DNA from 3 places in the Paenibacillus sp. SN-8-1 genome. Region 1 is predicted to be linked to each of the others. Evidence: predicted binding sites of a transcription regulator. Region 1 holds the regulator's gene; each other region holds the start of a gene.
What was found. Region 1 encodes Rex, which represses fermentation and respiration genes when NADH is low (regulators of the CRP and FNR family bind a similar motif). Its sites were predicted from a motif close to TTGTGAAATATTTCACAA; they were not measured.
Positions count from the first base shown of each region.

Region 1 (7,905 bases):
TTCGCATCGTTTTTTGTTTGTTATAGGGTAAAAGAGGGGTGCGAATATTTGTTTGCATGTCTTAATTTCCAAACCGAGTTTTTTTTGATATGCTGTTAGAGAGACTGGAATGAAAGGTAATGAGTATATAATGAAATATGCCGTTCTCGATTTTGAAACGACAGGTAACCAGTCCTCTGATGAAATTATTCAAGTTGGGCTTGCTATTATAGATCATGATCGTACGATTAGCCAGGTATATTCCTCGTATGTGAAGCCGGGTGTACCGATTCCGCCTTTTATTTCTGGGTTAACAGGGATTACCGAGGAGGATGTACAGAACGCTCCCTTACTGGATGAGGTTATGATGGAAATGGTGCCTCTTCTGGACGATGTGATCCTCGTTGGCCATAACGTTGCTTTTGACTTTAATTTCTTACAGAGTGCTTTGGACAAAACGGGCTATTTACCCTTTACGGGGAGAATCCTGGATACCATGGATTTCCTCAAAATAATGTTTCCTTCGCTTACATCATATCAGCTTGGCTTTGTGTCCGGTGAATTTGGGGTAACCCATGACAGACCTCATCAAGCCGATTCCGATGCCTTGGCTACCGCACTTATTTTTGCTAAATGTCTGGAAGAGATTGATGACCTTCCACTTCTCGCTTTGCAGCGGCTTTCTGACCTGTTCTCAGGCGAGGACAGTGATTTGGGATGGTTCTTTGATGCTGCACTCCAGATCAGGGAGAGGGAAACGGACGCTTCAACAGATGGGTTCACCTATTACCGTCAGTTCGCGCTTCGGACAGAAGACTGGATTGACATCAAGCCGCCGCGAAGTGAGGATTTCGATAATCCTCTGAAGGATAAATCTTTCGAGCAGTTTATGGCTGATGTTCGTGCGAACTTGAAGAGCAAGCTCCCTGGGTATGAAGAGCGGGAAGCTCAGAATATCATGCTTGAAGACGTCATGAAGGCCTTTGATGAGGATAAGCACTTGTTGGTCGAAGCAGGTACGGGTACAGGGAAGTCACTCGGTTATCTGCTGCCTGCGATTTATCACAGCGTTAAGTCTGAAGAGAAGGTTATGGTAAGTACGCATACCATCAACCTGCAAGAGCAGCTCCGCGAGAGAGATATTCCTCTGCTTACGGACGTGGTTCCTTTTCCATTTCGGGCAGCAATCTTCAAAGGAAGAGGGCATTATTTGTGTCTGCGCAAATTTGAACATAAAATAAACAAGAGAGATTTCACTACACCAAAGGAAGAAGTTATGACGGCTGCACAGATGATCGTGTGGTTAACCCAGACCGAGACCGGGGATGATGAAGAGCTGAACCAGGGCAATCGGGGAGCTGATTTCTGGGAGACGGTTGCCAGTGAATCGGATTCCTGTCTGGGACGCTCATGTCCATGGTTCAGAAAGTGCTTCTATCATAAGGCCAAACACGAGGCTGGTGTAGCTGATGTGGTGATCACGAACCACTCGAAGCTGTTCACAGATGTGAAGGCGGGTCATCAGCTGCTTCCGAGCTATGAACGTCTTGTCATTGACGAGGCACACCATCTCGAAGAAGTAGCCGGCAAGCATTTGGGTATGAATATGAAATACTTCACGGTCGTTCACACCTTGACACGCCTCTTCAAGGACAGTAAGACGGGTCAGCTTCCGAATCTGCGGGCTCAGCTTCAGACCAGCGGGTCGGAGAAGGCCAGCGAGTGGATGAGTGTAATTGATAATCTGTACCCTGAGATTATTGAGATCAAGGAGAACTGGGATCGTCTCAGCGATCAATTGTTCGGACTCATGCCTGAGCGAAGCGATGCCGCTCCCGGAGACCCGGGACAGTTCGTTCTTCGTCTGCTTCCGCACAAAAAGCCCAAGAATTGGGATGCGCTTAGTGAAATCGAGAATCAGATTTACATGACTATGGGTACGGTAATTCGCAAAGGCGAACGTATGGTGAATGAGCTAAAGGAAGATGACGAAAGTTATAGCTCTGAGAGCCTGGTGACGGATATAAGCGGTCTGTTCAAGGATTTGGGAGCTGAGAGGGACAGTATCCGTTCTTTTATGAAGCTCGACAATGAGGAGACGGTCTACTGGCTTGAAGGTAACGGTCATTACCGCAGCCGGTCTCTGCAAATTTATGCTGTACCCGTTGAGGTAAGTGAACAGCTTAAAGCTCTTTTCTTTGATAAAAAGAAGAGCGTTATCATGACCTCTGCTACTTTATCCGTAGACAAGTCGTTTCAATATATGATCGAGCAGCTGGGACTTACGGAAGCTTCTGAGCAGGATCAATTATTGACCTCGTTGCTTCCCTCACCATTCAAGTACAGGGAACAGGCCCTGCTCGTCATCCCTCGGGATTTCCCAAGTGTGAAGGGCAGTGTCGGGGACGATCATTTCGTGAATACACTCGTACAGTCCTTGGCTGATTCGGCAATTGCTACCCAAGGACGCATGCTTGTATTGTTCACTTCTTATCGTATGCTTAGACAGGTATATGACCCCCTGAAAGAGGTTCTATCTACACAGGGGATTACAGTCATTGGACAAGGAGTAGACAGCGGAAATCGGACTAAGCTTACTCGAAGATTTCAGGGCCAGCAGGCCTCTGTATTGCTCGGTACGAGCAGCTTCTGGGAAGGTGTCGATATTCCAGGGGAGGCTCTTACGAGTCTGGCTATCGTACGGCTTCCATTTCAACCTCCGAACCATCCGCTGGTAGAAGCCAAGAGCGAGCGGCTGCAGCAGCAGAAGAAGAATCCATTTATGAAGTTGTCCGTCCCGCAGGCGGTTATCCGCTTCAAGCAGGGATTTGGACGACTGGTGCGGTCCTCCCAGGACCGCGGTATCGTGATTGTATATGATACACGAATTCTCGAGTCCTATTACGGGAAGTATTTCCTTTATTCTTTGCCAGGCCCAAAGATGGAGCATATGCCCACCAACCAAATGGTGCCTCGGATTTCGGAATGGCTTGGCCACCGGTGATCAACCGGACTCATTAGCATTAGGGGGAAAAAGAAATGAAATCGGAGAAAATCTCAGATGCGGTGGTACGCAGATTACCCGTATATCTGCGCTTTCTGAATGAACTGAGCCTTCGGGAAGTCGCAACCGTCTCATCGCAGGAGCTTGGACAAAAGCTGGATCTGAACCCGGCTCAAATTCGCAAAGATCTTGCATACTTCGGTGATTTTGGTCGTAAAGGTATCGGATATGATGTCTCCTATCTGATCGAGAAGATTCGCCAAATCCTCAACTTGGATCAGCAGATCAATGTGGCCCTTGTCGGGGCCGGGAACTTGGGTCAGGCCTTATCCAATTACAATACGTACTTGAAGGACAATATGAAGATCGTGGCGGTCTTCGATGCCTCGGAGAAGAAGGTCGGCCAGAAGATTAATTCCTTGACCGTACAGCCGATTGAAGATCTTGGTGCTACCGTGAAGAAGCTGGGTATCCGGATTGGAATTATAACTGTGCCTGATTTTGAGGCACAACGGGTAGCCGATCAGCTTATCGATGCTGGAATTGAAGCGATCCTTAACTTTGCGCCAACAATTCTGAAGGTGCCTGCCGAGATACGCCTGCACGCGGCAGATTTTACAACGGATCTGCTCAGCCTGGCATATTATTTGGGAGATGGAAAGGAAGCAGTGACAAATGAGTCGTAAATGGTTAATTGAAAACGGAAGCTTTGCTGTGCTGGAACCAGGACGTTCTGTGGTCAAGGGATATATGTTAATTGAGGACGATCTGATCAAATATGTCGGAGAGTCTCGTCCCGAGGTCGAAGAGGGGACAGACACTTTTGACGGAAGGGGCCTGCTATTTGCTCCAGGGCTGATTAATACCCATGGTCATGCAGCGATGTCTCTGCTGCGCGGTTATGGGGACGATATGCTGCTCCAAACTTGGCTGCAGGAGAAGATGTGGCCGATGGAAGCCAAGTTCACCTCCAGAGATGTATACTGGGGTACCGCGCTGTCTGTCGTGGAAATGCTTAAGGGAGGTACGACAACCTTCCTGGACATGTATGACCATATGGATCAGGTAGCTAAAGTAACGGAGGAATCGGGAATTCGTGCTGTACTGATGCGCGGAGCCATTGGCTTATGTCCTGAGGACGTACAGCAGCAGAAGCTGGAAGAGGCGATACGGTTCGCCCAAGATTGGCATGGCAAGGCGGATGGGCGAATTACGACCATGATGTCCCCGCATTCCCCTTACACTTGTCCGCCTGCATTCATTGAGAAGTTCGTTCAAGCGGCTCATGACCTGGATCTTCCGCTGCATACCCACATGTCCGAGACTGCCGCTGAAGTGCAGCAGAATATCAATGAGTATGGTCTTCGTCCAACGATGCATTTGGAAAAGCTAGGATTCTTCTCACGACCTTCAATCATCGCCCACGGCGTGCATTTGAATGATGAAGAGATCGAGATTCTTGCTACGAATAAGGTTGCGGTGTCGCATAACCCTGGGAGCAACCTTAAGCTTGCCAGCGGCGTTGCCCGTGTCGTTGATCTGCAAAAGGCAGGGGTTGTTGTCTCCTTGGGTACAGACGGGGCAGCAAGCAACAACAACCTCGACATGTTCGAGGAGATTAGGCTGGCAGCCTTGATACATAAAGGTGTATCAGGTGATCCGACGGCTGTACCGGCAGAAGAAGCTCTTAAAATGGGCACGATTTATGGTGCTCAGTCCGTATACCTGCCAAATACCGGAAGGCTTGCGGAAGGCATGAAGGCTGACTTCATTGCTATGAATACCGATCAAGCTCACTTTATTCCGCATACGGATTTCATTTCTCATATGGTATATTCCGCTGGCCCTAAGGACGTTGAACATGTGTGGGTGAACGGGAATCAGGTTGTTAAGCATGGCAGCTGTCTGACCATTGATGAAGAGCGGGTACGCAGAGAAGCTCAAGCTTGTTTCGAAGGATTGCTCTCCCGCTAAGCGGAGCACTTCTGAGTGAAAGGAAGTGATCGCATGAAGAAAAAAACGAAATGGATTTTGATGTCCATAGTTATCGCCCTGCTGATTCTGTTTGGAATTCAGAGATATTATGTGTATTCGATGGAGGATTATTGGAACGAGAAGAACGCTGCTGTCATTGTGGCCAAGCAGCAGGCTAATCTGGCTTCGTTAACACATGCCAGTAAGTCCGTATGGGATACCGTGTGCTGGGTGATCGAAGGCAAAAGTACATCGGGAGAAGATATTGTGGTATGGGTCGTTGATGGTAAGGTTGACCACCAGGAGCTGGCGAAGAATGGAGTCAGCCTTGATCAGGTTAAGAACAGCATCAAGTCTCAAATGCCGGATATCTCTATTGTCCGCCTTGTCCCAGGTATATTTGATCAGGGGGCAGGGAAGCAATACGTATATCAATTGTTCTATAAAGATGGAGATCATTACAACTATAAGTTTTATAGGTTCGCCGATGGCCAGGCTCTGCCTGATACCTACACTTTGCCTAATCGGTAGGCTTGAGCCTTAGTGTTCTCCTATATTAAGAGACCTTCCAATTTAATTGGAAGGTCTCTTTGAATTGCGAACAATTCTTGAACATTAGAAGAAATTATCGATTATTTCAAATATTTTCAATAAGAAGTTTAGAAAAAAGTATATATTCTATGATATACTATTACTTGTACGTTTCAGTATATGATGATACACAAACAGACGGAGAAATCCGTTAATTTTTTTGAGTGGTCGTGTTTTGTATGTATAAGATTGAAATTACTAAGGGGGATATGAATTGAAATTACGTCTTGTTCCATTGATTACTAGCGTCGTTATCTCCGCAGCAATTCTGTTTGGTGGGTGGTTCGCTTATAGTCAGTTTGCTGTTGAGGCCCCGCTTAAGAAATTGGTCACCGAGTATGAGGGTGTCAACAACGTTCAATTTGTTATTACCCAGAAACAGGTGGACTTGAAACTCGATCTACAACCAAAAACCGATTTAAGAGGTTTAGTTGAACATTTGACGGTTGACGGCAAGTCGTTGATCGGCAGCCGCAAGCTAAAGCTTACCGTTGTGGATCATTCAAATAAAGTACTCGATCAGTGGTGGTCCAAAGCTCTCTTTCCTGTAGCGGAAGCCATGGATAATAAGAAATATACCGAGATTCCGGTGACTCTAGAGAAGCTTCAAGAGGGAGCACCAGGACTTTCAGTCAATACGGTAATGGATAATCAGAATATATATGTGACTCTATCAGACGGAAAAGCCAGCAAGTTCATTATACTTCCGCGAGTGCCGGGTGAGATGGGGGTATGGAGCAATGTCTAAGTTCATTAAAGAAGTCGTAATCGGGATTGTACTCGTACTTCTCGTGTTCCTTGCTTATATTGGAGTTAATATCATTCCGGTCATTGTTGGACTAGCCATGGTTGGGGCCTTGTTCGCGGTGGTTCAAATGAAAGGCGGAATCACGGTAGGTGCTTCCCAGGACCGCAAACGGAAGAAAGCGGGCCCGGCCAAGCTTACCTTTGAAGAAATTGGAGGACAGGATAATGCGAAGCAGGAGCTTCGTGAGGCCCTTGATTTCATGGTTAGACATGAAGAAATTAAGAAGTTCGGCATTCGCCCACTCAAGGGGATTCTGCTAACAGGCCCTCCGGGAACAGGGAAGACTTTGATGGCTAAAGCTGCGGCTCACTATACAAAGTCCGTATTTGTGGCGGCTTCCGGCTCTGAATTCGTAGAGATGTATGTAGGTGTCGGTGCGGGACGCATCCGGGAATTGTTCAAGGAAGCCCGGACGCGCGCTGCACAGGAGAAGAAAGAGAATGCAATTATTTTCATAGATGAGATCGATGTAATCGGGGGAAAAAGAGAAGGCGGACAACAACGGGAGTATGACCAGACTCTGAATCAGCTTCTTACGGAAATGGACGGCATTTATAACTCGGACGCCCCTCGTATTCTGGTGATCGCGGCAACGAACCGCAAAGAAATGCTGGACAGCGCGCTGCTGCGTCCTGGCCGCTTCGACCGTCATATTCAGGTAGAATTGCCTGATAAGAAGGGCCGGAAGCATATTCTTGAGCTGCATGCTAAGAATAAGCCTCTGAATGAGGATGTCAGCTTAGAGAAACTTGCTGAAGAGACATACGGCTTCTCTGGAGCCCAGCTGGAAAGTGTAATGAATGAAGGTGCTATCTATGCCATGAGAGAGAACCTTCAGATCATCGACCAGCGCCACCTGTCTATGGGTGTGGATAAGGTCATGCTCGGAGAGAAGACGGACAGGGAATCGACCGAAGAAGAGAAGCGCAGAGTGGCAGTACACGAACTTGGGCATGCTGTGCTCGCTGAGATCGTGGCTCCAGGCAGTGTGAATCAGGTAGCTCTCAGTCCTCGCGGACAAGCGCTGGGATATGTTCGTCATAACCCGCAGCAGGAGCAGTATTTGTATACCAAATCTTATCTTGAAGGACAAATCATGGTGGCTCTTGCGGGAGCTGCTGCAGAGGAGATCTATTATGGGGGCAGAAGTACAGGGTCACGCAATGACTTTGAACAGGCTCTGAAGCTTGTCCACACCATGATGACGTCAGGTCTTACCCGGCTTGGTATTGTGAACATGGATATGGTCACCAAGGAAGTTCTTATGAATGAGAACAGCCGTATCCTGGATGACCTCGCGGCCCGTACCAAAGCGGCTTTAATCGAGCATGCGGCGGTATTCGACAAATCCCTTGAAATTCTAATTCACGAAGAACGTCTCTCGGGAGAACAATTTCGTTGTCAATTTCGTGACAGCATCCTTTTACCAGCCTGATTTTTTCAGGTTGGTAATTTTTTTTTACTTTTTATTCGTGCTAAGATATTATTATATGTTGGGTATAAAAAGATGTATTATTCGACATCGAGGGTATAATAAGATGTAGAGATT
Region 1 covers NZ_CP194782.1:1,992,166-2,000,070, forward strand. Annotated here, with positions in the region: gene dinG (ATP-dependent DNA helicase DinG) at 131-2,983, shown strand; gene ACRRNK_RS09430 (redox-sensing transcriptional repressor Rex) at 3,019-3,669, shown strand; gene ACRRNK_RS09435 (amidohydrolase) at 3,659-4,957, shown strand; gene ACRRNK_RS09440 (DUF5590 domain-containing protein) at 4,991-5,488, shown strand; gene ACRRNK_RS09445 (hypothetical protein) at 5,763-6,296, shown strand; gene ACRRNK_RS09450 (AAA family ATPase) at 6,289-7,791, shown strand.

Region 2 (7,905 bases), 160 kb from region 1:
ACCTTTCAGCTTCTTAACCTGTGCTATCAGGAGTGAGAAGATTACAATCACAGGTACTTGAAGGAATACGGAGAACAAAATGAAATATACGTTATTTTTCACGGCTACCCAGAAGCGATCCTGACCCAGTGCTTTGATAAAGTTATCGAAGCCGATATACTTAATTTTGCTAAGTTTCGCAACGCCATTCCAACTGGTGAAGCTGAAATAGATAGAAGACAAAATCGGATATAGGAAAAACATTAGGAACAGTACGACTGCAGGCAATACGAACAAGATAAACACAGTAGGATTCTTCATTGCTTTGTTCATACCAAACCTCCGGTTTATTAGACAACAGGTCTTCCTTCATCCATTGTCCATCTCTAGTGTAGAAAGAAATGCATCCTTACTTCGTAGTAAGGATACATTTCTTAAGTATGACCAATAGGTTATTCTTTGTTAGCCAGAACCTCATCCGTCACTTTTTGAAGATCCTCAGCCATTTTCCCAGGTGTCGTCTGGCCGCCAATCAGCTTTTGGATTTGTACGGCACTGAACTCTGTATTGATATCCGCATCCACTTGAGAATCCCAAGCCGGGAAGGAGCCCTTCGTGCTGTTCAGTACTTTAATGATATCCTTCATCAATTCATCATTGACCGTAGAATTAAGTTTATCTTCAGGAATGGTCATCGAAGGCAGTACGCCATCTTCTGTCAGTCCCCGAAGCTGCATATCTTCGTTGAATAGCTCCTTAATGAACTTCTTAACTGCGTCCAATTTACGAGGATCATCTGCCACAGATGCAGAGAATCCGTAACCGTTATTGGAATCACGCATAAGAGCTGTTTGCTCACCGGTGCCACCCTCCACAGGAGGCATATTGAAGAACCCTACTTTACCGATCATGGCTTCGCCTGACTGTCCTTTTTTGAATACAGAGGATTTCCATGTTCCGTCAAACCACAGCGGGGCTTCTCCGGATGTGAACTGGCCCGTAATGTCCCCGTACGCGAAACCGAGCTCACCTTTTTTGAAATAACCTTTTTTCTCCCAATCCACATGCTTCGCAAATGCCTTTACCATGTTAGGATCAGTCCATTTGGCTTCACCAGCAGCGATTCTTTTGACGATGTCCGGCCCCGCGTAACGAGCCCATAATTGGTTGGTTAGCATTAGAGGAACCCAACCCTCCTTAGAAGCTGCGGCAATTGGTGTTTTGCCATCCGCTTTGATCTTGGCCAGGAGGTCTTCCAGCTCGGGAAAAGTTGTTGGCACTTGCAAGCCTTTTTGAGCAAAATATTCTTTGTTATAGAAGAAACCTTCAGCAGAAGCCCCAATAGGCAGACCATACACTTTGCCTTCATAAGTATAAGGATCAAGCACGTTAGGGAATTTATCACTAAGGCCAAGCTCCGCAAGAATCGGGGTCAGATCCAGCATTCTGCCTTCCTTGGCATACAATTGAGCATCCGGACTTCCGAATACATCGAAGATATCTGGCGGGTTCCCTGCTGCCATCTCACCGCGCAGCTTCTCTTTCCGGTTAACCTCGGAATCTACAGCGTCCAGCTTGATCGTAAGGCCTGGAGTCTCGTCCTGAACTTTCTTCACCACATCCTGCAGAATGGCCAGTCGATTCTTCTTGTCGGCTCCAACCTGAGTATGACGAAGTGTCACCTCAAAGGGTGAGTTATCTGTACTCTCTTCCTGCTTGGCTGGCTCACCGGATTTAGCAGGTTCCCCCGTGTTGGAACCGCCACTACAAGCCGAAAGCATAGTGGTTGTCACCAGGAGCAGTGACAGCAACAATACCAGACTCTTTTTCATATATATTGACCCTCCCGTAGAATGGTTTGCCTTACACTTTTCATTATAGGAAACGCTTTCACAAATGGTAAGGAGGACATATTTCTTATGGAGGGATAAATTCTTCTAATTGCCATGTACGAAGGACTGAACGTAACAAAAAACGTGAGGCTTAGTACCCGAAGATACTAATTCTCACGCTATTGATGATTCGCTTAACTCTTCACATGTAAGGCGCTTTGGCTTTGGCTTCGCCCTTCAGCCACGAGCTGATAGGCTCTTTGAACTTCTTCATCGGTCGGAGAGGGTACATTCTCAAGCGGGTACTTCCAATTCAAGGCTTCCCATTTATATATCCCCATTTGGTGGTAAGGAAGAATTTCAAATTTCTCTACCCCATTCAATGTCCCTATAAAATGGCCCAATCGCAGCAAGTCTTCCCTCTCATCATTAATACCAGGAACAAGCACATGTCTGATCCACATCGATTTGTTATGCTCAGACAGCCATTCTGCCATACGAATCATCCGCTCATTCGGCTTGCCTGTTAATTCAATGTGCTTCTCATTATCAATGTGCTTCAAATCCAGAAGTACAAGATCCGTTACGTCAAGTAAATCTTTGATTTTGTCTCCTTCATTGTAACCATTGGTATCTAAAGTAGTATGAAGACCCCACCGCTGCTTCACCTCGCGGAATAGCTCAGCTACGAAATGCGCCTGCAGCGTCGCCTCTCCTCCAGACACGGTCAGTCCGCCGCCGGAAGAACGATAGTAGTTAATGTAAGGCTCAATTTCCGCTAGAACCTCGTCAAGCCGCATATCCTTACCACCTGTCAAATTCCAGGTATCCGGATTATGGCAATATTTGCATTTCAGCAGGCAGCCCTGCATGAAGAGGACGAACCGAATTCCCGGGCCATCAACGGTTCCGAATGTTTCTAGTGAGTGAATATGACCTGTGAGCATGTTTGTCACATCCCTTTCTGCAGGAACTGCAGCTGATTATGATCTTACTAAATATGGTCGGTTGTAACTACGGGGAAGGCATGGACTTCCGGCCGCTGTTGTCCCCAGATTTACTGAATTATTACGCTCTCTGCGGTAGAAATCCGGAGAATCTTACATTGAGCCGTGGAAAGTACGGTTAATCACATCGAGCTGTTGTTCACGAGTCAGCTTAATGAAGTTGACCGCATATCCAGATACCCGAATAGTCAATTGCGGGTAGTTCTCCGGGTGATCCATGGCATCCATCAACTGTTCACGGTCAAATACGTTGACATTCAAGTGATGTGCATTGCTGCCGAAATAGCCATCCATCATGGATACGAGATTGGATTTGCGGATCTCAGGTTCCTTACCGAGTGCTTTAGGCACAATGGAGAAGGTGTTAGAGATGCCGTCGAGGCTGTGTTCATATGGCAGCTTGGCTACTGAACTAAGAGAAGCAAGAGCACCTTTCTTGTCACGTCCATGCATTGGATTAGCCCCTGGAGCGAACGGTTCACCGGCTTTACGTCCATCTGGCGTTGTACCTGTCTTCTTCCCGTATACTACATTGGATGTGATCGTAAGAACAGATTGTGTTGGCATTGCATTACGATAAGCTTTGTGTTTGCGGATCATGCTCATGAATTGTTCAACCAACTCAACTGCAATTTGGTCAACCCGATCATCATTGTTACCGTAGCAAGGGAACTCGCCCTCGATCTCAAAGTCAACAGCAATTCCATTCTCGTTGCGAATTGGTTTAACTTTGGCATATTTAATGGCGCTCAGGGAGTCAGCCGCAACGGAAAGTCCTGCGATACCGCAAGCCATAGTACGAAGGATATCACGGTCGTGCAGCGCCATTTCAATCCGTTCATAACTGTATTTATCATGCATATAGTGAATAACATTAAGGGTATTCATATAAAGCTTAGCCAACCATTCCATCATCGGTTTGAACCGTTTCATGACCTCGGCATAATCCAGCACTTCTCCCGTAATAGCAGGATACTCAGGACCAACCTGAACGCCGGACTTTTCATCCTTACCCCCATTAATTGCATACAGCAAAGCTTTGGCCAGGTTCGCACGAGCGCCGAAGAACTGCATTTGCTTACCGATCTCCATAGCGGATACACAGCAGGCAATTCCATAATCATCGCCATAGATCGGACGCATTAAATCGTCGTTTTCATATTGAATGGAGCTGGTCTCGATGGATACTTTAGCACAGTACTTCTTGAAGCCTTCAGGCAGCTTCTCGGACCACAGCACAGTCAGGTTCGGTTCTGGGGCAGGTCCAAGATTATAGAGCGTATGCAGGAACCGGAAGCTGTTCTTAGTTACTCTTGTCTGACCGTTAACGGCCATACCTCCGATAGATTCTGTCACCCAAGTAGGGTCACCACTGAAAAGATCATTATAGTCAGGTGTACGCAGGAATTTCACGATACGAAGCTTCATAACGAAATGGTCAACCAATTCCTGAGCTTGCTCCTCAGTTAAAGTACCTTCAGCCAAATCCCGCTCAATGTAGATATCAAGGAAAGAGGATACACGGCCCAGGGACATCGCGGCACCATTTTGCTCCTTAATCGCTGCAAGGTAACCGAAGTAGACCCACTGGAACGCTTCTTTTGCATTGTTAGCCGGCTTGGAGATGTCAAATCCATGCATTTCAGCCAACACTTTAAGCTCTCCAAGAGCACGAATTTGTTCAGAAAGTTCCTCGCGAAGGCGAATGACATCCTCATCGATCACATCAAGCTCTAACTGCTTAAGCTCATATTTCTTCTGATTAACAAGGAAATCTACACCATACAGAGCGACTCTGCGGTAGTCTCCGATAATACGGCCGCGGCCATAAGCATCTGGGAGACCTGTAATAATGCCGGCTTTACGAGCTGCTCTCATTTCAGAAGTATAGGCATCAAATACACCCTGATTGTGCGTTTTGCGAATGCCGTTAAAGATATTAATAACTTCTTCGGGCAGCTTGAAGCCGTATGCCTCACATGCATCAATCATCATTCTAATCCCGCCAAAAGGCTGGATGGAACGCTTGAACGGTGCATCAGTCTGAACGCCGACGATTTGCTCTTTGTCTTTATCCAGATACCCTGGTTTATGAGAAATAATTGTAGATGGGGTGTTGACGTCAACATCGAGTACGCCGCCATTATCCCGTTCCTTCTTAGTCAATTCGGAGACAATGTCCCAGAGTTCCTTGGTGTTCTGAGTGGCACCCTGCAAGAAATCTTCCCGGCCATGATATGGATTTATGTTATCATCAATGAAATTACGCACATTGACTTCTTTTTGCCATTTCCCCTTCTTGAAGCTTCTCCATCCGGATTGTACGGTTTGTACTTCTCTCTCGATAACCGACATGATATTTCCCTCCATCACATAAATTTTGATGCAAGCTGGAACATGTGAGGTCACTTAGTTTATACATCATAGTTCATTGTGATAACTTTCACAAAACAATCTAACCAGGTGCCACTCGTGACTTCATCTATGCCCTATCCCTGTATCTTTGGGACTCTTTATACTATTATCATAGAGGTTTCCCCGTAAAAAGGATGTGACAAATATCACTCTTTCGGTGATATTTGTCACTCCGTTTTCAGCGTGCTATTTAGCTATACCTTCTTACTCAAATCTTCCGTAGAAGGCGTCTCTATACACTTCTGCGAGCTCTTTTACAAGCGGCAGTTTAGGATTGGCAGTTGTACATTGGTCTTCGAATGCGCGATCTGCCAGGTAGTCTACTCTGCTCTCGAAGTCTTTTGGATCAAAGCCGAGCTCTTGGAACGATTCTGGAATTCCCAGCTTCTTGTTCATGTCACGGATTGCGTTGATCAGGCTTTTCACGCCTTCCTCGGTTGTACGAGCAGGCAGTCCCAGAATGCGGGCGATTTCTGCATAACGCTGGTCAGCCACAAAGTTCGTATATTTAGGGAACGCGGCGAACTTCGTTGGTTTTTTCGCGTTATAGCGAATAACGTGCGGCATCAAGATCGCATTGGTACGGCCGTGGGCAGTATGGTACTGGCCACCCCATTTGTGCGCCAAGCTGTGGTTGATGCCCAGGAAGGCATTGGCGAACGCCATACCAGCAAGAGTCGATGCGTTATGCATTTTCTCACGTGCCAATTTATCTCCAGTCAGAGCCGATTTCTCCAACCATTCGAATACGAGCTGAATAGCTTTGATAGCAAGACCATCTGTGTAGTCACTAGCCATAACAGATACATAGGCTTCAATGGCGTGGGTAAGTACGTCCATACCAGTGTCAGCTACTGCTACTTTAGGCAGACTGTATACGAATTCCGGATCAATAATTGCAACATCAGGTGTTAATTCATAATCAGCAAGCGGATATTTTGTATTGCCGTTCTCTTTATCTGTAATAACGGCGAACGAAGTCACTTCCGAACCTGTACCCGAAGTTGTTGGAATGGCTACGAACTGTGCTTTTTGGCCAAGGCGCGGATATTTGTAGATCCGTTTGCGGATATCCATGAATTTTTGTTTCAGGTTGTTAAAGTCAGTGTCTGGATATTCGTAGAACAACCACATACCTTTTGCCGCATCCATTGGTGATCCACCACCCAGTGCGATGATGCAGTCTGGCTGGAATTGATTCATCAGCTCTGTACCGCGTTGTACAGTAGTAGTCGATGGATCTGGTTCAACTTGTGAGAACACTTCAATGGCAACTGGAGTCTCGCGCTGACGCAGATAATGTTCTACTCTATCAACATAACCAAGCTTAACCATCATCGGGTCTGTAACAATCAATACACGTGTGATATCCGGCATTTTGGCGAGGTACTGAGTAGCCCCTTTTTCAAAATAGACTTTGGAAGGTACTTTGAACCATTGCATATTCACGGTACGACGATTCACCCTTTTCACGTTAATTAAGTTCACTGCTGTCACGTTCGAAGAAGTTGAATTCCGTCCATACGAACCGCAGCCAAGTGTAAGCGATGGAAGGTTGGTATTGTAAATATCCCCGATACCGCCTTGCGAAGATGGTTGATTTACCAGAATCCGGCAGGTAGGCATACGATCAGAGAACTTCTGAATAACTTCCTCATTGTTCGAGTGAATAACCGAAGAGTGACCCATACCGCCAAATGCGACAACTTCTGCTGCACGATCGATACCTTGCTGTGCACTGCTTACTTTGTAGCAAGCGAGTACTGGGCTAAGCTTCTCGGCAGACAGTGGGTACTTGGTGCCTACTCCTTCAATTTCAGCAACCAGAATTTTGGTTCCTTCCGGCACTTGAATGCCGCACATTTCAGCGATCTTCACAGCAGGTTGACCTACGATTGTAGGATTCACCGCACATTTGTCGGCTACAATTGCCCCTGCAGTCAGTTTGGCGGCTTCCTCTTTATTCACGAAGTAGCATCCATTTGCGATCATTTTTTTCTTCACTTGATCGAAGATTGGCTCTTCAATAATTACAGCTTGCTCTGAAGCACAGATCATTCCGTTGTCAAATGTCTTGGACAAGATCAGGTCGTTCACCGCTTGGTCGATATCCGCACTTTTCTCGATGAAGCAAGGTACGTTACCAGGACCTACACCAAGCGCTGGCTTACCACAGCTGTATGCTGCGCGAACCATTGCAGAACCGCCTGTAGCCAGAATCAAAGCAACATCAGGGTGATTCATCAGTGCGTTGGTCTTATCCATGGAAGGTGCTTCAATCCATTGGATGCAATCTGCCGGAGCACCGTTCGCTACTGCTGCTTTGAGCAGAATCTGTGCAGTTTCTGTACAGCAGCCTTGTGCTGAAGGGTGGAACCCGAAGATGATTGGGTTACGAGTCTTGATCGCAATCAGGGCTTTAAAAATAGTGGTTGATGTTGGATTCGTAACCGGTGTAATCCCCATGATAATTCCAACAGGTTCGGCAATCTTCTGGAAGTTGTCGAATGGATTATCTTCAATAACACCTACAGTTTTGTTATTCTTGATGCTATGGTAGATATATTCGGTTGCGAACATATTCTTAATAATCTTATCTTCATACACTCCGCGTCCTGTTTCTTCAATGGCCAGCTTAGCCAAGTACATGTGCTTATCCATGCCGGCTAGAG
Region 2 covers NZ_CP194782.1:1,837,025-1,844,929, reverse strand. Annotated here, with positions in the region: gene ACRRNK_RS08590 (carbohydrate ABC transporter permease) at 1-312, opposite strand, end outside; gene ACRRNK_RS08585 (ABC transporter substrate-binding protein) at 432-1,811, opposite strand; gene pflA (pyruvate formate-lyase-activating protein) at 2,006-2,758, opposite strand; gene pflB (formate C-acetyltransferase) at 2,912-5,173, opposite strand; gene adhE (bifunctional acetaldehyde-CoA/alcohol dehydrogenase) at 5,438-7,905, opposite strand, start outside.
Region 2: a site for Rex is predicted at 5,250-5,267, ahead of pflB (formate C-acetyltransferase). Genes of this name have one in related genera too.

Region 3 (7,905 bases), 170 kb from region 1:
CGATCCGAAGAATAAGCGGCTCGGCAGGAATCCAGGTAGCGCAGCGGACAGTACATACTGGAGAGAATGCGGGTAAGCCCATATCTGTCCAGACCCCGACCCACTACAGCGGAACTCTTGAATTTGCAGAGGGAGCTATTGGGACGTTGATTACGAGCTTTGATATCTCGGGAGGAAGTATGCTTCCGAGGATTGAGATTTACGGAACAGAAGGTTCGCTGCATCTGCCAGATCCGAACTATTTCTGCGGCGAAGTTAAGCTGAGAAGATCGGGTAATGAAGGGTGGGAAGTTATCCCTCCGCTATTTGAATCCGGTGAGAATGAGAGAGGCCGCGGCGTGGAGGATATGGCCAAAGCAATCTATGAAGGAGTAACGCATCGCGCTAACGGCCATCAGGCCTATCACGTACTTGAAGCGATGCATGCTTTTGAGCGCTCATCACGTGAAGGCAAGCACGTTATGCTTGAAAGTACTGCTGACTTAGCCGCTTATTATATGCAGGCTGCCCAGGGGAAGAAATAAGTGTACAAAGATAATCGAAAATAAATACTAAGGAGGACATGATGATGTCTAAAGTGTTGAAAGTAGCTGTAATCGGCTGTGGAGGAATTGCCAAGGGCAAGCATCTGCCAAGCTTGTCCAAACAGAAAGAGGTAGAGCTGGTTGCCTTCTGCGATATTATTGAAGAACGTGCCGCTGAAGCCAACGAGAAGTACGGAAATGAGAACAGCAAAGTCTATACAGATTATAAGAAGCTTCTGGAAGAAAGTGGAGCTGAGGTTATTCATGTATGTACGCCAAATGATTCACACGCGGAAATAACGATCGCTTCACTGGAATCTGGCAGACATGTAATGTGTGAGAAGCCAATGGCGAAGACCTCCGAGCAGGCCAGAGCTATGCTTGATGCCGCCAAGCGTACAGGCAAGAAGCTCTCGATAGCTTACCAGAACCGCTTCCGCAGTGACAGCCAATACCTCAAGAAGCTCTGTGAAGACGGTGAGCTTGGAGATATCTATCTGGGTAAGGCGCTTGCGATCCGCCGCAGGGCCGTTCCAACCTGGGGAGTATTTCTGGATGAAGAGAAGCAGGGCGGAGGACCGCTTATTGATATCGGAACCCATGCGCTGGATCTAACCCTTTGGCTGATGGACAACTATGAGCCTAAGAGTGTAACCGGCTCGGTATTCCACAAGCTTGGAAGCCGGAAGAATGCCGCGAACGCGTTCGGATCTTGGGACCCGGAAGAGTTCAAAGTGGAGGATTCAGCATTTGGATTTATCACCATGAAGAACGGTGCGACCATTATCCTCGAGTCCAGCTGGGCTTTGAATGTGCTTGAGATTGGCGAAGCGCAGACCATCCTAAGCGGTACAGAAGGTGGAGCAGACATGAAGAACGGTCTTCGTCTGAACGGCGAGAAGAACAGCCGCCTGTGGGAGACCAAGGTGGACCTTAGTTCAGGTGGAGTAGCCTTCTACGAAGGTGAAGAAGAGACGGATGCCTATCTGGAAGCCAAGTCTTGGGTTCAAGCTGTTCTCGAGGATAGCGAACCGCTTGTGAAGCCTGAACAGGCACTGGTGGTAACTGAAATTTTGGAAGCTATTTATGAGTCGGCAAGAACAGGCAAAACCGTCTATTTTGATTAAAAACTAGGAGGATACAAATTATGAAATTAGGAGTATTTCTAGTTCTATTCGGAGACCGTTCTTTTGAAGAGGCTTTAGACTTTGTCGCGTCGCAGGGTGTAAAGGCAGTGGAAATTGGTACCGGAGGGAATCCAGGGAATAAGCACTGCCGGCCAGATGAATTGATAGAGAACAAAGCAGCCAGAGATCAATTCAAGAAAACATTGGATTCCAGGGGAATTACAATCAGCGCCTTAAGCTGCCACGGGAACCCGCTTCATCCCCAGAAGGCACTTGCCAAGGCAGATCACGAAGACTTCTTGAAGACCGTCCAGCTTGCCGAGCTGCTTGAGGTTCCCGTCGTGAATACCTTCTCTGGATGCCCGGGCGATCACGAGGATGCGAAGTATCCGAACTGGCCAGTTGCCCCATGGCCGAACGACTACCAGGAAATTCTGAAATGGCAGTGGGAGAACAAAGTCATTCCTTATTGGACTGAGATGGGGAAATATGCGTCTGAACATAAGGTGAAAGTTGGACTTGAGCTGCATGGTGGATTCTCCGTCCATACCCCTGCTACCCTGCTTCGCCTTCGTGAAGCAGCAGGCGAGGCTATCGGTGCGAATCTCGACCCGAGTCATATGTGGTGGCAGGGAATTGACCCTGTACAAGCTATCCACATTCTGGGCCGTGAGGGAGCGATACACCACTTCCATGCCAAGGACACCGTGATTGATCCGATTAATGTGAACAAACATGGTATTACAGATATGCAGTCCTATACTAACATGCTTGACCGCGCATGGCAGTTCTGTACGGTAGGCTATGGTCATGATATCAAGACCTGGGCTGATATTATTAGTGCGCTGCGCCTGGTAGGATATGATTATGTAGTCAGCATTGAGCATGAAGACGGCTTGATGTCCATTGAGGAAGGGTTCACCAAGGCAGTACGTAACCTGCAGTCGATCATCATTGAAGATTCGAGTGCGGACATGTGGTGGGTATAACAGCCATAATGTTCATTTCTATAATTCACCCCCTTATAAAATAAGTTTCGCACAAATAAGCCAGACTATCTTTCGGAGGGTAATCCGAAAAAGTCTTGGCTTATTTGTTATGAAATGTACATTTTGTATACCCTTTCACGTATATATTGTATAATCAGGTATTATCCTGGTTTTCTTTATGAGCAAAATGTTGTAAAATATATATACTAACTAAACGTAAGTTTTCGGTTATACCCTGACCGGAGCACGAAGAGGTGATTTCAATGGAGGGTCAATGGAATTTGTGTCCGCGATTTGAAACCGCGTTCTCTTTTCTCGGAAAGAGATGGAACGGTCTGATCATACAAACGTTAATGAGCGGCCCGAAGCGGTTCAAGGACATTTCTGGGCTTATTCCGTCTATGAGCGACAAAATGCTGTCCGAACGCATGAAAGATTTGGAGTGTGAAGGTATTCTGGTTCGCCATGTATATCCCGAAACTCCCGTCCGGATTGAGTACGAATTGACAGATAAAGGAAGAGCGCTGCAGCCGGTTATGGAACAGATTCAATCCTGGGCAGAAGCCTGGGTAGAATAATAAGTCAGCATTTGTTGCAAGCTGGCTTGATTAACATAGAAAGCAGGTGCTTTAGTGGCAGAGATCATCATTATTGGAGCTGGACCAGCTGGAGCTAGTGCAGCTTTGTTTCTGGCCAAAGCAGGCAAAGAAACCTTGGTAATTGACAGCAACACAAGTATGACCAAGCGGGCCTGGATTGAGAACCACTATGGCGTCAAAGACATCTCAGGACCGGATCTGCTCAAGATCGGTCGTGAGCAGGCTGCTAAATTTGGAGCCAAATTTATTGAAGAGAAAGTCTCAGCTCTGGATACCAATGGCGACAAATCAGTTACGATCAAGACAGAATCGGGAAGAAGCTATGAAGCAGCCCACGTCATTTTTGCTACGGGAGCGCTTACAGATTTGGCAAAACAGATTGGACTTGAGCTCAAGGAAGGTACTGAGCCTAGAATTAAGACCGTGATTGCAACCGATGGGGCGGGCCGCACGAGTAAGCCAAGAATATGGGCGGCCGGAACAGTGGCAGGAGTCAGTGTTCACACTATTATTACAGCTGGCGATGGTGCAAAAGTTGCGATTGAAATTCTAAGCGAGTTAAATGGCGAGCGCTATGTAGATCACGATGTGTTGAAATAATATATTTTTATTTAAAAGCTTTTTGCAGTAACATCTGCAGAAAGCTTTTTTTATTTTAATTTTCCTAGAAAATGTGACTTTAATTACAAATTCTATGTTACTCAAATCACACGTATCTTCCAGAGAATTGAAGTACGATGGACTCAGAGATTAAGACAAATTAAATAGGAGTGGGTGGAGATGGGTATGGCTGATCTTGCTTTCAAAGCCGAAGACATGGTTAGAGACGTTGTTGTACGTTTTCCTAAATCAAGTGATTATTTCCGAAGCCATCGTATCGACTTCTGTTGTGGTGGGAATCGCCCGTTGAACGAGGCTCTGGAAGAGAGAGGCTTGAATACTGAAGAGGTGTTGAAGGATCTTCATAAGCTTCTAAATGATCATCCGGTTACCGAAGATCATGATAACCATGCGGCATGGAGCTCTAACGACTTGATCGCTTACGTTGTAAATAAGCATCATGCTTATTTACGTGAGGAGCTTCCGCTAATTGAGCAAAATGTGAAGAAAGTGTACCGTGTTCATGGACAAGAAGGGGATCACTTGGCTGAAATACACCGTTTGTTCGGAATTTTGAAGACAGACTTACTTGAACATACAGAGAAGGAAGAAGCAAATGTCTTTCCCAAAATGATTAACTGGGAGTCCGCCAAGGAAGCTGAGACGCTGACCAAACTTCGTTCTTCAATTTCAGAACTTGAGGCTGAGCACGATTCAGCAGGAGATATTTTGAAGGAAATTCGTAAGCTTACAGAAGACTTTACGCCCCCAGCTCATGCATGTACAACCTATAGAATGACTTATTCTAGACTCGAGGAACTAGAAGCAATGACATTCCAGCATGTTCACATTGAGAATAATATATTGTTCCCCCGTTACTAAGTGTGGAATATCTTGGCGAAGAATACTCAGGAATGTGAAATTTATCACTATAGTGTGAGGTTTGTCACACCTTCGATTTTCTGCTGTAGATATACTTGATTTATCAAAGGGCGAATTCAAAAATAATCATGCCTGAATAGTTCGAGGAGGCATTTGAATATGAGTATGAATAAGAAAAAGCTTGTCGTTATTGGTAACGGGATGGCCGGGATTAGCACAGTTGAACAAATTCTGAAATTGACTACTAATTTTGATATAACGGTATTTGGTAGTGAACCGCACCCCAACTACAACCGGATTATGCTCTCTTATGTTCTAGAGGGCAGCAAGACGATGGATGATATTATTCTCAACGATTTGAATTGGTACGCGGATCATGGAATTACTCTTCATACTGGAACAACGGTTACACATATTGATGAAGCCAAAAGAGAAGTTGTTGCTGAAAATGGGCTGCGTGTTCCATATGATTACATTATTATAGCAACCGGCTCCAAGCCGTTCATTCTGCCGATTCCAGGCAGCGATAAGGAAGGGGTTATCGGCTTCCGTGATATCGAAGATTGTAATCAGATGCTGGAAGCCGCTAAGAATTACAAGAAGGCGGCGGTTATCGGTGGCGGTCTTCTGGGACTCGAAGCTGCCAAAGGCCTTGTCCATCTCGGTATGGATGTGACCGTGGTCCACCTGATGGATGATCTGATGGAGCGTCAATTGGACAGCACAGCGGCTGCGATGCTTAGAGCGGAGCTTGAACGCCAAGGGATCAAATTTGCAATGGGAGTTCAAACCACGGAACTACTGGGTGAAGAACGCGTGCAGGGACTCAAATTCAAGGACGGAACCGTGCTTGAGGCTGATTTTGTCGTAATGGCGGTCGGAATCAAACCTAATGTTGCTGTTGCTGCGGCAAGCGGGATTGAGACAAACCGGGGAATCATCGTGAATGATTACATGCAGACCTCGATGCCTAATGTGTACTCTGTTGGGGAATGTAACGAGCATAGAGGCGTATGCTACGGTCTGGTAGCTCCGCTATTTGAACAAGGCATGATTCTTGCCAAGCATATATGTAATGTGGATACAGCCGGATATGAAGGATCTGTCGTATCGACAAAGCTGAAAATTTCGGGTGTGGATGTATTCTCAACTGGAGAATTCATCGACGGTCCAGAACATGTTGTCATTGCGCAGAAAGACGAATGGAAGCGAACTTACAAGAAAATTTTGCTCAAAGATAATGTTATGGTCGGAGCAGTCTTGTTCGGTGATATTACAGAGTCCGCTAATTTGCAGAAGCTGATCAAGCAAAGAACAGAAATGACGGATGAGCTGTATGCTCAGTTGATGGGTACTGGATGCTGCGGCGGCGGAGCAGAGAAGAAAGCATCTTCTGTAGATACGATGTCTGATGATGAAATTGTATGTGGATGTAACGGGGTAACGAAGAAAGCGATCGTAGATGTCATTACTGAACAGGGCCTGACTACTGTAGATGAGATCAAAGCTTGTACTGGAGCTACCCGTTCATGCGGTGGTTGTAAGCCTGTCGTAGAGCAGATTCTCCAGTATGTACTTGGAGATAGCTTCAAGGAATCAGCCAAGCAGGGAATATGTGGCTGCACAACGTTAAGCCGTGATGAAATTGTTGCAGAGATCAAGAACAAAGGTCTTAGCACGACGAAGGAAATCATGCATGTGCTTGACTGGAGCCAACCGGAAGGATGCTCGAAGTGCCGGCCGGCTTTGAACTATTATCTGGGAATGATCTATCCGGATACTCATCATGATGAGAAGGAATCACGTTTTGTGAACGAACGTATGAATGCGAATATTCAAAAGGATGGCACATATACCGTAGTTCCTAGAATGTACGGCGGTGTCACTACCCCAGAAGACCTTAAGAAAATTGCCGATGTGTCGCTCAAATATGATGTTAAAGCCGTTAAAGTCACTGGCGGTCAACGTCTAGACCTAATCGGGGTGAAGAAGGAAGATCTTCCAAAAGTATGGGAAGAGCTGGATATGCCTTCAGGCTATGCTTATGCCAAATCGCTGCGTACGGTGAAGACCTGTGTTGGGTCGCAGTTCTGCCGCTTTGGTACTCAGGATTCGATGGGAATGGGGGCTCTTCTTGAACGCAAGTTCGAGAGATTGGATTTCCCGGCCAAATTCAAAATGGCGGTCAACGGCTGCCCAAGAAACTGCGCCGAATCTTGCACGAAGGATATTGGTATCGTTGGTAATGACGGAGGCTGGGAAATATTCATCGGCGGTAATGGTGGTATTAAGGCCCGTCTGGCTGATTCGCTCTGCAAAGTAAAGACTGATGAGGAGCTCATTGAAATCTGTGGTGCTGTTATGCAATTTTACCGGGAGACCGGCAAGTATCTGGAGAGAACATCGGAATGGGTTGAACGCCTAGGTCTCGAACACATCCGGGCTGCAGTCGTAGAGGATGAAGCCAATCGCAAGGCTCTGATGGAACGCATTGAATTTGCGCTTGAGCAAGTTGAGGACCCTTGGAAGAAAGTAATAAATGATGAACGTGCACAAAGTGCTCTATATAACCAGCTTGACCCTGCATTATTGCAGAAATAAGCCCTTGAATTTGGAAAGGAGAGATAATCTATGGAAGAAAAGCATGCCTATTATCCTGTGGGAACGGTGAATGATTTTCCCGCACAAATCGGCCGGGTTGCACAGGTGGGTGAACTGAAAGTTGCGATATTCCTGAGCTCAACCGGAGAGATGTATGCGGTGGAGAACAAGAATCCTCATCCCAAGGGAGGGCCGCTGGCAGAAGGGATCGTCTCTGGCACATATCTATATGACCCGCTGTATGATTGGAAGATTGACCTTAAGACTGGGCTCGTGCAGGCGCCCGATGTAGGTCAGGTGAGAACTTTTCCCGTAATAGTCAAGGGTGGTATTGTCTTTGTAGGTGCTGTCGCTCTTGAGCCAGCAAGAATATAACGAGATCAATAAAGGATCCTTTCATGTGAAAGGATCCTTTATTTGTGTGACACGGCTGATGATAGATAGGCTGTGTTAACCAGTCCATTTACCGACAAGATACAATATTACACTGATACCAAGAAGTATGAAAGCATGAACGGTGAATAAGTTCTATCAGTTCAAGAGTAATTAGCAATACATTCGCGTGATTTTGTATCCAGATATG
Region 3 covers NZ_CP194782.1:1,825,552-1,833,456, forward strand. Annotated here, with positions in the region: gene ACRRNK_RS08515 (Gfo/Idh/MocA family protein) at 1-524, shown strand, start outside; gene ACRRNK_RS08520 (Gfo/Idh/MocA family protein) at 569-1,651, shown strand; gene ACRRNK_RS08525 (sugar phosphate isomerase/epimerase family protein) at 1,672-2,640, shown strand; gene ACRRNK_RS08530 (winged helix-turn-helix transcriptional regulator) at 2,904-3,218, shown strand; gene ACRRNK_RS08535 (FAD-dependent oxidoreductase) at 3,273-3,839, shown strand; gene ric (iron-sulfur cluster repair di-iron protein) at 4,020-4,721, shown strand; gene nirB (nitrite reductase large subunit NirB) at 4,881-7,322, shown strand; gene ACRRNK_RS08550 (nitrite reductase (NAD(P)H) small subunit) at 7,353-7,697, shown strand.
Region 3: a site for Rex is predicted at 4,754-4,771, ahead of nirB (nitrite reductase large subunit NirB). Genes of this name have one in related genera too.